Regions from separate parts of the Photobacterium damselae subsp. damselae genome, predicted to be linked through region 2. Evidence: predicted binding sites of a transcription regulator. Region 2 holds the regulator's gene; each other region holds the start of a gene.

What was found. Region 2 encodes PurR, which represses purine synthesis genes. Its sites were predicted from a motif close to TNANGNAAACGTTTNCNTNA; they were not measured.
Region 1: the regulator PurR is predicted to act here: its motif matches at 2,393-2,412, upstream of folD (bifunctional methylenetetrahydrofolate dehydrogenase/methenyltetrahydrofolate cyclohydrolase FolD).
Region 3: the regulator PurR is predicted to act here: its motif matches at 2,771-2,790, upstream of purM (phosphoribosylformylglycinamidine cyclo-ligase).

Annotation. Positions count from the first base shown of each region.
Region 1 covers NZ_CP146970.1:2,394,129-2,398,394, reverse strand. Annotated here, with positions in the region: gene rfaH (transcription/translation regulatory transformer protein RfaH) at 1-169, shown strand, start outside; gene galU (UTP--glucose-1-phosphate uridylyltransferase GalU) at 257-1,159, shown strand; gene folD (bifunctional methylenetetrahydrofolate dehydrogenase/methenyltetrahydrofolate cyclohydrolase FolD) at 1,457-2,317, opposite strand; tRNA gene WAX86_RS10640 (tRNA-Arg) at 2,575-2,651, shown strand; gene tig (trigger factor) at 3,163-4,266, shown strand, end outside.
Region 2 covers NZ_CP146970.1:1,493,578-1,497,843, reverse strand. Annotated here, with positions in the region: gene WAX86_RS06820 (heme ABC transporter ATP-binding protein) at 1-611, shown strand, start outside; gene purR (HTH-type transcriptional repressor PurR) at 1,058-2,062, shown strand; cyclic di-GMP riboswitch class I at 2,382-2,476, shown strand; gene WAX86_RS06810 (TfoX/Sxy family DNA transformation protein) at 2,595-3,185, shown strand; gene WAX86_RS06805 (hypothetical protein) at 3,547-3,939, shown strand; gene WAX86_RS06800 (carboxymuconolactone decarboxylase family protein) at 4,036-4,266, shown strand, end outside.
Region 3 covers NZ_CP146970.1:2,582,121-2,586,386, reverse strand. Annotated here, with positions in the region: gene lpcA (D-sedoheptulose 7-phosphate isomerase) at 1-53, shown strand, start outside; gene WAX86_RS11640 (class II glutamine amidotransferase) at 110-889, shown strand; gene purN (phosphoribosylglycinamide formyltransferase) at 1,017-1,664, opposite strand; gene purM (phosphoribosylformylglycinamidine cyclo-ligase) at 1,668-2,708, opposite strand; gene upp (uracil phosphoribosyltransferase) at 2,905-3,531, shown strand; gene WAX86_RS11620 (MarR family winged helix-turn-helix transcriptional regulator) at 3,594-4,028, opposite strand; gene WAX86_RS11615 (efflux RND transporter periplasmic adaptor subunit) at 4,196-4,266, shown strand, end outside.

The DNA of each region.
Region 1 (4,266 bases), 900 kb from region 2:
CGAGTTACCTAAACCTGGTGATTCATTAACCTTGTCGCAGGGTCAATTTAAAGGGATTGATGCCATTTATCAGGAAGCTGATGGTGAGAAGCGTTCTTTTATGTTGATCAATTTACTTGGACGTGCCGTGACTGTGAGTGTTGATAATAAAGATTTGATTAAACGCTAACAAAAAGAATAGGGCTCTTTTGCTAGTATAGAAATCAGCTCATAAAAATGGGTATTTATTTCTAATTATTATATGAATGGATAATCAATGAACAATTCAGTACGTAAAGCCGTTATACCAGTTGCTGGCTTAGGCACTCGCATGCTACCTGCAACAAAAGCCATTCCAAAAGAGATGTTGCCTATTGTTGATAAGCCGCTAATTCAATATGTTGTGAATGAATGTGTTGCTGCGGGTATTAAAGAGATTGTGCTTGTAACACATTCATCAAAGAACTCGATTGAGAACCATTTTGATACATCATTTGAGCTAGAAGCCACATTAGAGCAGCGTGTTAAACGTCAGTTATTGGCAGAAGTTCAAGCTATTTGTCCTCCTGACGTCACGATTATGCATGTTCGTCAAGGACAAGCAAAAGGCTTAGGTCATGCTATTTTGTGTGCACAACCACTAGTTGGTGATGCTCCTTTTGCGGTTGTGCTTCCTGATGTTATTTTGGATGACGCTGCAAGTAACCTAGAAACTGATAATCTAGCTAAAATGGTTCAACGCTTTAATGAGACTAAAGTCAGTCAGGTAATGGTTGAGCCTGTTCCTATGAACGATGTATCAAGCTATGGTGTTGCTGATATCGGTGGTGTGGAGTTAGGTGCAGGTGAAAGTTCACCAATGACAAAAGTGGTTGAAAAACCGCCAGTGGAAGAAGCGCCTTCAAACCTTGCTATTGTAGGCCGTTACGTGCTTCCGGCTGAAATTTGGTCTCTACTTGAGAAAACGCCAGTGGGTGCAGGTGGTGAAATTCAGCTAACTGATGCCATTGATATGCTGATGAAGCAGCAAGAGGTTGATGCGTTCCATATGTCTGGTAAGAGCCATGACTGTGGTAATAAGCTAGGTTATATGGCTGCATTTGTTGAATACGGCTTACGCCACTCAGATCTTGGCGAAGACTTTAAAGCGTATCTACAAGATGTAGTTAAAGGACTTTAAAGTTAGCTCGTTAAAGAAAAATTGGAATAAAAAGCTAGGAGTAGGGTGTTAGATTCTCAATCTCGCTAAAGTAAAATTCCAAGTTTTCCAATTTGAGTACAGCGAGTAGGAAAATACATTGACATCAAACTAAGTATGTTGACAATTTCGCTACTCGCTACTCGCTACTCGCTACTCGCTACTCGCTACTCGCTACTCGCTACTCGCTACTCGCTACTCGCTACTCGCTACTCGCTACTCGCTACTCGCTACTCGCTACTCGCTACTCGCTACTCGCTACTCGCTACTCGCTACTCGCTACTCATTAGAATGATACTGTTCACACGCCAGTAGAGTATTTTCAATCAAGGTAGCAACAGTCATCGGACCCACACCTCCTGGTACAGGTGTAATGTATTTGGCACGAGTTTTAGCAACATCAAATTCCACATCACCGCACAATTTTCCCGTATCTAAACGGTTAATGCCCACATCAATTACCGTCGCTCCCTCTTTAATCCACTCGCCCGGAATAAAGTTTGGTTTACCTACGGCAACAACCAATATATCTGCTTGACGTACATGACCTTCTAAGTCTTGAGTAAAACGGTGACAAGTAGTGGTTGTCGCTCCAGCAAGGAGTAGTTCAAATGTCATTGGGCGACCAACAATATTTGAAGCCCCAACGATAACGGCATGTTTGCCGCGTACTGGAATATTATAACGCTCAAGTAGGGTAATAATCCCTTTAGGAGTGCAAGAACGCAGTTTTGGAATACGCTGGCTTAAGCGACCAACGTTATAAGGGTGGAAACCATCAACATCTTTATCTGGAACAATTGATTCTAAGATAGTCGTGGTATCAATACCTGCTGGTAGCGGCAGTTGAACTAAAATCCCGTCGATTATTGGGTCGTTATTTAATTCAGCGATTAAATTGAGTAACTCAGACTCAGTTGTTGTGATTGGCAAATCAAATGATTTTGAGACAAAGCCAACTTCTTCACACGCCTTACGTTTACTATTTACATAAACCTGTGATGCAGGATCTTGACCAACTAAAATTACCGCAAGGCCAGGAGCGCGTAGCCCTGCTTGGGTTCGTGCTGCTACTCTTGCGGCAACTTCCTGTCGAACTGTTTGAGAAATTAATTTCCCGTCAATAATTTGAGCCGTCATGATGTTCCTTTCGATAAATACCGATTGGTTATAAGTAGATAAAAGCATTGTCGCAGATTCTGTGATTAAGATCTATAACGCAATCGTTTGCGTTGGGGCTGGAAAGTATCTAATTGGGGCTACATATTAAGTAGAAGAATGATTTTTTCTTTTTTTGTTGGAACTTTAACCGCTTGAAAGCAAAAAAAGAAAAAAATATTGACCTTATAAGTCGGCAACGTATAATCCAAATCCGTAACGTAATGTTACACAATGATGCGCCCTTAGCTCAGCTGGATAGAGCACGTCCCTTCTAAGGATGTGGTCGCAGGTTCGAATCCTGCAGGGCGTGCCATTTCCTCTTCTTTTCTGTTCTACATTTTCTGTTTCAAATTCCCTGTTTTGTGATCTATTTTTCATTTTAAATAAAAAATTTTTATTCTATTTATTTAAATTTGGCTTTTTCAGTCAAGCGATCTGATCTTCGTAATATTCCTTAATTGCTGATTAAATTGTTAACTTGTTCGTTTTTCCAGCTCTTAATGTCTCTAGAGTGTTAAAAAAGCCACTTTTTTTATAGTTAAGGGTTGAAATGCCCGTAAATGCCCCTATTTTGTAAAACAGTTTAAGAACTATTTGTGTCTTAGGGCGGTTCTCGACTGTTTGTCACTCTGCCGTTATAATGACGCGCTTTAATTTCTTACCTATGGTTTTCTACGATATCTCGTTGTAGAGGGTTAGGTAAGAGGTTAATCAGAATTAAGGCGTTATGGTTTAAAACCGTAACACGAAAAGGATGCCACCATCAGTGATTGACTGATCGGCAACATCACTCAGAATACTGAGTAAGTTTGAGGTTAAATAAAATGCAAGTTACCGTTGAAACCACTGAAGGTCTAGAACGCCAACTAACTATCACAGTTCCTGCAGCTAACATTGAAGATGCAGTAACTGCAGAGCTTAAGAAAATCGCTAAGAATCGTCGTTTCGATGGTTTCCGTCCAGGTAAAGCACCACTTAAGATGGTTGCTAAAATGTTTGGCGCATCTGTTCGTCAAGACATCCTAGGCGAAGTAATGCAGCGTCACTTTATCGAAGCTATCGTTAAAGAGCAGATCAACCCAGCAGGCGCTCCTACTTTCACTCCAGTAGAAATGGCTGAAGGTCAGGATCTAGTATTCAAAGCAACTTTTGAAGTATTCCCTGAAATCGCTCTTCAAGGTCTAGATAAAGTTGTTGTTGAGAAGCCAGTTGTTGAAGTAACTGAAGCTGACGTTGATAACATGATCGAAACTCTACGTAAGCAGCAAGCTACTTGGACTGAAGTTGATGCTCCAGCTGTAGCTGACAGCCGCGTAACTATCGATTTCGAAGGTACTATCGACGGTGAAGCATTTGACGGCGGCAAAGCTGAAGGTTTCGCTCTAGCTATGGGTCAAGGTCGTATGATCCCTGGTTTTGAAGACGGTATCGTTGGTAAGAAAGCGGGTGAAGAGTTCAACATCGAAGTAACTTTCCCAGAAGAATACCACGCTGAAAACCTAAAAGGTAAAGCTGCAGTATTTGCTATCAAACTATCTAAAGTTGAAGCTCAAGAGCTTCCAGAACTAACTGAAGAGTTCGTTGCTAAGTTTGGTATCGAAAACGGTTCTGTAGATGCACTTAAAGCTGAAGTTCGTAAGAACATGGAACGCGAACTTAAGCAAGCGGTTAAAGGTCGCATCAAAGAGCAAGCAATCAACGGTCTTATCGAGCAAAACGATATCGCAGTTCCTGCAGCTCTTATCGATCAAGAAATCAATGTTCTACGTCAGCAAGCTGCACAACGTTTTGGCGGCAACGCACAGAACATGCCAGAGCTTCCACGTGAACTATTTGAAGAGCAAGCTAAGCGTCGCGTAGTTGTTGGTCTTCTTCTTGGCGAAGTGATCAAGTCTGAAGAGCTAAAAGCTGATGAAGAGCGTGTTAAA
Region 2 (4,266 bases):
CGCCAAATTCAGGATCGATTGAGATCTTTTCAAGACCCAAAGATCATTGGCCATCTGAATTATTGGCAAAACACATGGGTATATTGCCGCAGCACAGTACCCTATCGTTCTCATTTCTTGCTCATGAAGTTGCAGAGCTTGGTGCGATGCCTTTAGCAATATCAAATCATCAAGCGCAACAACTAGCGGCTAAGAATATGGTTAAAGTTGGTGTGGATCATCTCGCAAACAGGCTTTATCCAACGCTATCTGGCGGGGAAAAACAGCGCGTTCATTTTGCCAGAGTATTAACCCAGTTATCGCACTCTGGCGAACAATGTATTTTAATGCTTGATGAACCCACATCTGCTCTTGATCTTGCTCATCAACATCATACTTTAGAGATTGCACAAGCGCTTTCACAACAGGGTGCTGCCGTTATCATTGTTATTCATGATCTGAACTTAGCCGCTCAATACGCGGATCGTTTGATCATTTTGAACCAAGGCAAAATTCAAGCTGATGGTACGCCATGGCAAGTACTAACCCCAACCGCAGTCGAAAATGTTTACGGCTGGCCAGTTCAAGTTATCGCTCATCCAGAACATAACTACCCGGTTATTTTGGCTTAATGTCTCTGTTATGAGCAGAAATTGTGCCATTAATCGATAAAACCAATGAATATTTACGTTTAATTACATTCAAATTTATTGATGCCTATCAAGTATTTTCCGCTTCAAGCACAGAAACATTGCACTCGCGCAGACTCTAGGTAAAATGTGATCGCAAGCGATTACACAATGTAATAGAATCGTATAATATTCACTTATAGCACTTGTTATCAAAAAGCCGCTCTTTATGGTGCGGCTTTTTAGCTTTTAGCGGGTTTCACAATACAAACCCGATTACTTGCTTAATCATCTAAACTTTAGCTAATTATTAGAGATTAAAAGCAAGATTAACTGTGTGGTGATAACAAACTGAATAGCCAGAGAGACTCAACGTAGAGCTGGCTAACCAATTTGATATCGAAAGAATTGCGGTCTGACTCTAGACCCCCATTATTAGAAGAATAACTATGGCAACGATTAAAGATGTTGCACGTATGGCTGGTGTTTCAACGACGACAGTCTCTCACGTGATCAATAAAACGCGCTTTGTCGCAGAAGCAACACAAAAGAAAGTTATGGCAGCGGTTGATGAGCTTAATTACGCTCCAAGTGCTGTTGCTCGCAGTTTAAAATGCAATACAACCCGTACAATCGGTATGTTGGTAACTAAATCAACCAACCCATTCTTTGCTGAAGTTGTTCACGGTGTTGAAGAGTACTGTTATAAAGAAGGTTATACGCTTATTCTGTGTAATACAGAAGGTAACCTATCGAAACAACAAGATTACCTTCGCATGCTAGCAGAAAAGCGTGTCGATGGTCTGCTTGTTATGTGTTCCGATCTGGATGAGAAACTGCTTGAGTTGCTAGAACGCAAAAAAGATCTGCCTATGGTTATCATGGATTGGGGCCCAGAGTCACCACATACAGATAAAATCCAAGATAATGCAGAGCATGGCGGCTATATTGCAACTAAACACTTTATTGAAAATGGCCATACCAAAATTGGTTGTTTGTCTGGTCATGAAGACAAGTCAACCTGTCGCGAGCGTCTTAAAGGCTTCCGTAAAGCGATGGCAGAAAGCAATCTATCTGTAAATGAAGATTGGATTCTTGAAGGTGATTTTGAGTGTGATACGGCAGTAAAAGCGGCGCAAGACTTTATCGCGATGACTGAACGTCCAACGGCTATTTTCTGTTTTAATGACATTATGGCTATGGCGATGATCAGCACATTTGAACAAGCAGGATTACGAGTTCCTGATGATATTTCAATTATTGGCTATGACAATATCGATTTAGCGCCATATTTTTCACCGCCATTGACAACAATCCATCAGCCAAAACGTCGTTTAGGTAAAACGGCTGTTGAAATTTTAATGGATCGCGTCAAAGATAAGAATCATGAGCGTCAAACTTTTGAAATGGCGCCTGAGCTCGTTATTCGTAAGTCGGTAAAGAATCTTAATTAATTGGGAATCTATTCCAAATATGAAGCCAATATTCAATATTGGCTTTTTTTATATAAAAAGAAAGACTAAACAGGTCTAATCAGTTTAATGAATTAAAATTTATTCTGTATTCATTTTACCTTAACCAAATTACGATTTAAAAAAAGGTTAATAATAGGATATGTTCGTAACACTTTATTCTTAAAGCGCTTTTTTGGCTGATAATTAAACATTTCTTATGCATCTATATTACTCATTTTAAATTATTAACTGAATCAACATCACAAATTTTGCAACTTCATATAAAAAATATTAAGCTATCTACGTTAACCTTTATCAGTTACGAACAGGGCAAACTATCTTGAAAGAGATAGGACGCAAAGCTTCCGGCCTAAAAGTTTATATACATAAACTCATGGTAGCGGGGTTGCCGATAATCAAAATATCAATGTCATGAATCTTAGGGTTTCTGACAGAATATTTAGTTATTCTGATAATCTAAATCCCCGCTCTGATGTTAGGTGACTCATGATTATTTTCACCGAGAAGAAGCATGGACAAACCAGTATTAAAAAACACGTTAAAATTATTTGAATGTTTTGGGCGTATCAAATCACGCTCTATGTTTGGAGGTTTTGGTATATTCGCGGGTGATACTATGTTTGCTCTGGTAGTAAACAATACGCTACATCTACGGGCCAATTGCCATAATGAAGGGGAATTTAAAGCACTGGGACTAAAACCCTATATATATTACAAAAAAGGATTTCCAGTTGTCACAAAACATTATGCCATTCCTGACTATTGGTGGGATGATACTCAATGCTTAATCAAGCAAGGTGAACTCTCTCTCCAAGCGGCAGAAAAGGATAAGGAATCCAAATCAAAAGCAACACCTAATCGAATTAAAGATCTACCTAATCTACGCTTAACCAATGAACGCATGTTAAAAAAAGCAGGAATTGAAACCGTTGAGCAATTATTTGCTGTTGGTGCTCTTGATGCATTTAAAGCACTACAGTCATCTCAAGGAGACTCTTTAAATCTTGAACTATTGTGGGCACTTGAAGGAGCTATCAGTGGTCAGCATTGGTCAGTAATTACTGAACAGCGTCGCCATGAGCTACTTTCGTCATTAAATTAAAAACAATACTCACAATACGTTGGCTAAATTAACACTTAAGTAGAGAGGCTATTATCAGCCTCTTTTTTTATCAAACAAGTTACATAACAACTGATTAATATATTAATAATCTTATATATCTAGGTTAAAACCACCCATTAAATATAAAACACAGTTTTTAAAAAATAATCATATACAGACATACAAAAAATAAATACAACTAAAGTTTATTGAACAAAGTCACAAAGTTTACACCCACCTTACATCAAAACTACCCTTCACTCATTTTTCCGATAATATAGTTATAGTTTGAGGCTTATATAGGAATACGGGCACTCAAATAATTAAATACTTAGAGATGCTAATGTTGTATGAGGCGATTATGAGTTGTTCCAACCCATTTCCAGGACAAACTACAAATATTTTTAAAGACAAGTTTTGTAAATGGCCAAGACTACTTCAAATTAGTATCGTTCTCTCTTTTCTACCTATTTTTGCCGTTCTCATTGCAGTAAAGCAAAATATAGCCTCATTACAATCACTCTCTGATACCATTGTCGTGATGGGTTTTTTAAATATCTTTCTTCTTGTTTGGGGTTTGATCCTATTTTTTAAGGCTCGCAAACATTGGTATCGTAATTACCACATAGGGAAAAGCCTATTGGTTGCGGTTCTTCCGGTTTTTTTGAGTGGTTATATCCTCATCAACGATCTTCCTGATAATCGTACCGTGCAGCAAGAAACCTCTAAAGTTGTAGAATTTTCCATCAACTAATCGATTTTTAAAGATTTTTTGCTTTTGCTGAAATAAAAACGCGCTACCCTCGGTCTTTGTTGCTAATTCAGTACACTTTGACAGTAAGGGTTGTCCGTGCGCATTCAAGCTAAGAAAAAATATTCCATCTTTATCCGCCCATTACTTTGGTTACAAGAACGACACTATGGTAGCGTTTTAAATCCAGCCAAGTTATGGGGACGTAAGCCAACACTATTTTGGCTTGTTGCAGGATTTTTTGGATACTTAGACCGCTCGAAATCCCCACTATCTCCTGTCTTACGTTCATTAGTCTGTGTTCGTGTATCACAGCTAAATGATTGTGCC
Region 3 (4,266 bases), 1.1 Mb from region 2:
TTAAGATTATCCATATCCTTATTATGTTAGTTGAAAAAGAGATGGCTAAGTAAGCTCGTTATTTCTTCGTTAAGCCAAAGGGCAAAGTAAGTTGTAGGTATCGCTTATTATGTGTGAATTGCTTGGCATGAGTGCCAATGTTCCAACGGATATTTGTTTTAGTTTTACTGGGTTAATGCAGCGTGGTGGTAATACTGGCCCACATCGGGATGGTTGGGGTATTACATTTTATGAAGGGAAGGGTTTCCGTACCTTTAAAGATCCAAACCCAAGTTGTCAGTCTCGTATTGCCGAATTAGTGCAAGAATATCCGATAAAAAGCTGTGCTGTGATCAGCCATATTCGTCAAGCGAACCGTGGTGGCGTCAATCTTGAAAATACCCACCCCTTTACCCGCGAGTTATGGGGGCGTTATTGGACTTTTGCTCATAATGGTCAATTAACAGGATATGATGCTTTAGATACGGGGCGCTTTCAGGCGGTAGGCGATACCGACAGTGAGATTGCATTTTGTTGGTTGCTTAATCAAGTTGAAGCTAAATATCCTAAACCACCTCAGGATATGGCGGAGGCGTTTGCGTTTATTCATCAATGCTGTGAGCGACTACGCCAATTAGGCGTTTATAATATGTTGTTGAGTGATGGTGAGTATGTACTTACTTTTTGTACTAACAACTTACATAGCATTACCCGTAGGGCACCATTTGGTTGTGCATCATTAATTGATGAAGATGTTACGATTGATTTTCAGCAAGAGACTACGCCAAATGATGTGGTAACCGTGATTGCTACTCAGCCTCTAACCAATAATGAGCAGTGGCATAAAATGCAACCAGGTGAGTTTAACGTCTTCTATTTTGGTGAAGTTGTTTATCAAGCCCAAGCTTAATGGCAAAATCGAAAGAATGAAAAACGGCTGAGCACAAACTCAGCCGTTTTTATTTATATTATTGGTTCTTTACGCCACTTTTTAGGCTTGCTCTTGATGCTTATCTTTGATGACAGTTATGTTTACATCAGTCATCACTGGCATAGCCGTTTAGAGGTAAGTTGTGCCCATCTAATAGCGCTTTTCCCGCTTCATCCATTACTAACCGTTGGCTTAAAAACCAATTAATAACCAATGGATAGATAGCATATTCTTGCTGTTGAACTCGCTGTTCAATTTCCGCAATACTATCTTGTGGAAAAATGGGGACCTTGGCTTGCAATACAACAGGGCCTCCATCAAGCTCCGGGGTCACAAAATGAACTGTAGTGCCATGTTCACTATCACCGGCTTCCAGAGCTCGCTGGTGGGTATTAAGCCCAGGATATTTGGGTAAGAGTGAAGGGTGGATGTTAAATATGCGGCCTTGATAATGGTGAACAAACGCAGAATCTAATATTCGCATAAATCCTGCGAGCACCACTACATCAGGGTGATAACCATCGATGGTCTTTGCCAATGCTTGCTCATAAGCTTGGCGATCGGCAAAATCTGAAGCCAACAAAGTGATAGCATCAATATTTGCTTGCTGGGCGCGTGTTAAACCATAGGCATCGGCTTTATTGGCAATTACGGCTGCAACACGAGCATTTTTAATCGTGCCATTGGCGCAACTGTCCATAATCGCTTGTAAATTACTGCCATTACCTGAAATCAAGACCACAATATTTTTCATGGCTTAGCGAATCTCCACCTGCTCTTCACCATCAGTGGCCTGATCGATATGGCCCAATAGCCAAGCGTTTTCACCTTGTGCATTTAAGATATCAATCGCTTGTTGTGCTTGTTGTTGTGGAAGAGCAATGACTAAACCTACGCCGCAGTTAAAGGTACGATACATTTCGTAAGTATCAACATTACCAGCTTCTTGTAGCCAATTAAAGATTGCCGGCCATTGCCAACTGCTGCCATCAACGACCGCTTTCGTATTGTCAGGTAGTACTCGTGGAATATTTTCCCAGAAGCCACCGCCTGTAATATGAGAAATCGCATGGATATCGCACTTTTCCATCAGGTTAAGGACTGATTTAACATAGATTTTTGTTGGAGTAAGTAGGTGCTCAGCCAAAGTGCGACCATGTAGCTCTTGGTTAAGATCGGCTTGTGATACTTCAATAATCTTACGAATTAATGAATAACCATTAGAATGAGGGCCACTAGAACCTACTGCAATTAGCGCATCACCCGCGGCAACTTTTGTACCATCAATGATGTGAGCTTTCTCGACTACACCAACACAAAAACCAGCGACATCATAGTCTTCACCATGATACATGCCTGGCATTTCTGCCGTTTCTCCACCGATAAGAGCACAACCAGATTGCAAACAACCTTCACCGATGCCTGTTACAACACTTGCTGCCGTATCAACATCTAATTTACCTGTTGCGTAGTAATCTAAGAAAAAGAGTGGCTCAGCACCTTGAACAATCAGATCGTTTACACACATTGCCACTAGATCGATACCAATGGTGTCATGTTGTTTTAGATCCATTGCGAGACGAAGTTTTGTGCCAACCCCATCGGTGCCTGATACCAAAACAGGCTCTTTATATTTAGTTGGTAGGGCACACAGAGCACCAAAACCACCTATATTTCCCATCACTTCCGAACGGTGGGTGCGCTTAACTACGCCTTTAATACGATCCACTAATGCATTGCCTGCATCGATATCAACACCAGCATCTTTGTAACTAAGAGAAGAGTTTTTGTCGCTCACAGGAAGGTCCCTCAACGTATTAAAGAAAAAATCTGGCGGTATGATAACAGCAGATGTGGCGTAAAGGAAAACGTTTGCGTCAATTTTTTTAGTTGTGCAAAAGTTAAGCAAACGATTAAATCGGGCTACCAGTCTAGTGATAAATTGGTATACAATGTCGCGATTTTTTTATACAGAGTTTGCTTAGGAGTCAGGCATGAAAGTCGTTGAGGTTAAACACCCACTGGTTAAACATAAGATTGGTCTTATGCGCGAAGGCGATATCAGCACTAAGCGTTTCCGTGAACTAGCAACGGAAGTAGGTAGCTTGCTGACTTATGAAGCGACTTCAGACTTCGAAACGGAAAAGGTTACTATTGAAGGTTGGAATGGTCAAGTTGAAATTGATCAGATCAAAGGTAAAAAAGTAACTGTAGTGCCAATTCTACGTGCTGGTCTAGGCATGATGGATGGTGTACTTGAGCATATGCCAAGTGCACGTATCAGCGTTGTTGGTATCTACCGTGATGAAGAGACTCTAGAGCCTGTACCATACTTTAACAAGCTGGCTTCAAATATTGATGAGCGTATTGCTCTGGTTGTTGACCCAATGTTAGCAACGGGTGGCTCAATGATCGCAACACTAGATCTACTAAAAGAGCACGGCTGTAAACAGTTTAAAGTTCTTGTTCTTGTTGCAGCCCCTGAAGGTATTGCTGCGCTTGAAAAAGCACACCCAGATATCGAGCTATACACAGCAGCGATTGATGAGAAGTTAAACGACAAAGGTTATATTGTTCCTGGTCTTGGTGACGCAGGCGATAAGATCTTTGGTACTAAATAAGTTATTACTACCGATTTAATTTTCGAAGCCGAGCCTATTGAGGTTCGGCTTTTTTCTTGGTTTCACTTTTGATTTTCTGCTTTAAAACTTTCAAGAAAAATATTTAAGCTTTCTAACGCATTAGGTTGAATACCTGCCATTAACTCTAAAACAGTCTGGTTTCTCAACGTAATACAACAGCGCGCAACATCCATTCCTTCCGCCGTCAGATAAAGTTGGGTTATCCGTTTATCTTTAGGATCTTTTTGGCGATATACCAGCTGCTTCTGTTCAAATTCAGTTACTTTTCTTGCTATGTGCGCTTTATCAAATCCTGTTAATTGACAAAGTTGATGGCTATTAATCCCCGGATGGTTGAGTAGCTCATCAAGCGTTCGAACAGATTCAACATTACAAGGAAGATCATGACGTTTCATCTGCTGCTGAATTTGTGAACGAGTCATCATCATTAGTCGAGCCAGCTCTTTGACTAACTCAATTTTCTTCTCATCATTCATTATTGTATTTAATGGTTTATGTTTTTAAATCATTTTACCTAATGGGTATATGTCTGTATGCATCATTTTTTGTTAACACTGTTAAGTATTGGTTTGGCTTATATAGTATAAGGTGCGGGAATAATCATAAATAGATCACAAAACAGTTTAAAATGGTGAAAGTCTTTATGCGCAAACCCAATATCTCGTTGCGTTGTGTGTCCTTGTGCGTTGCTTTGGCGCTAACAGGGTGTAATGA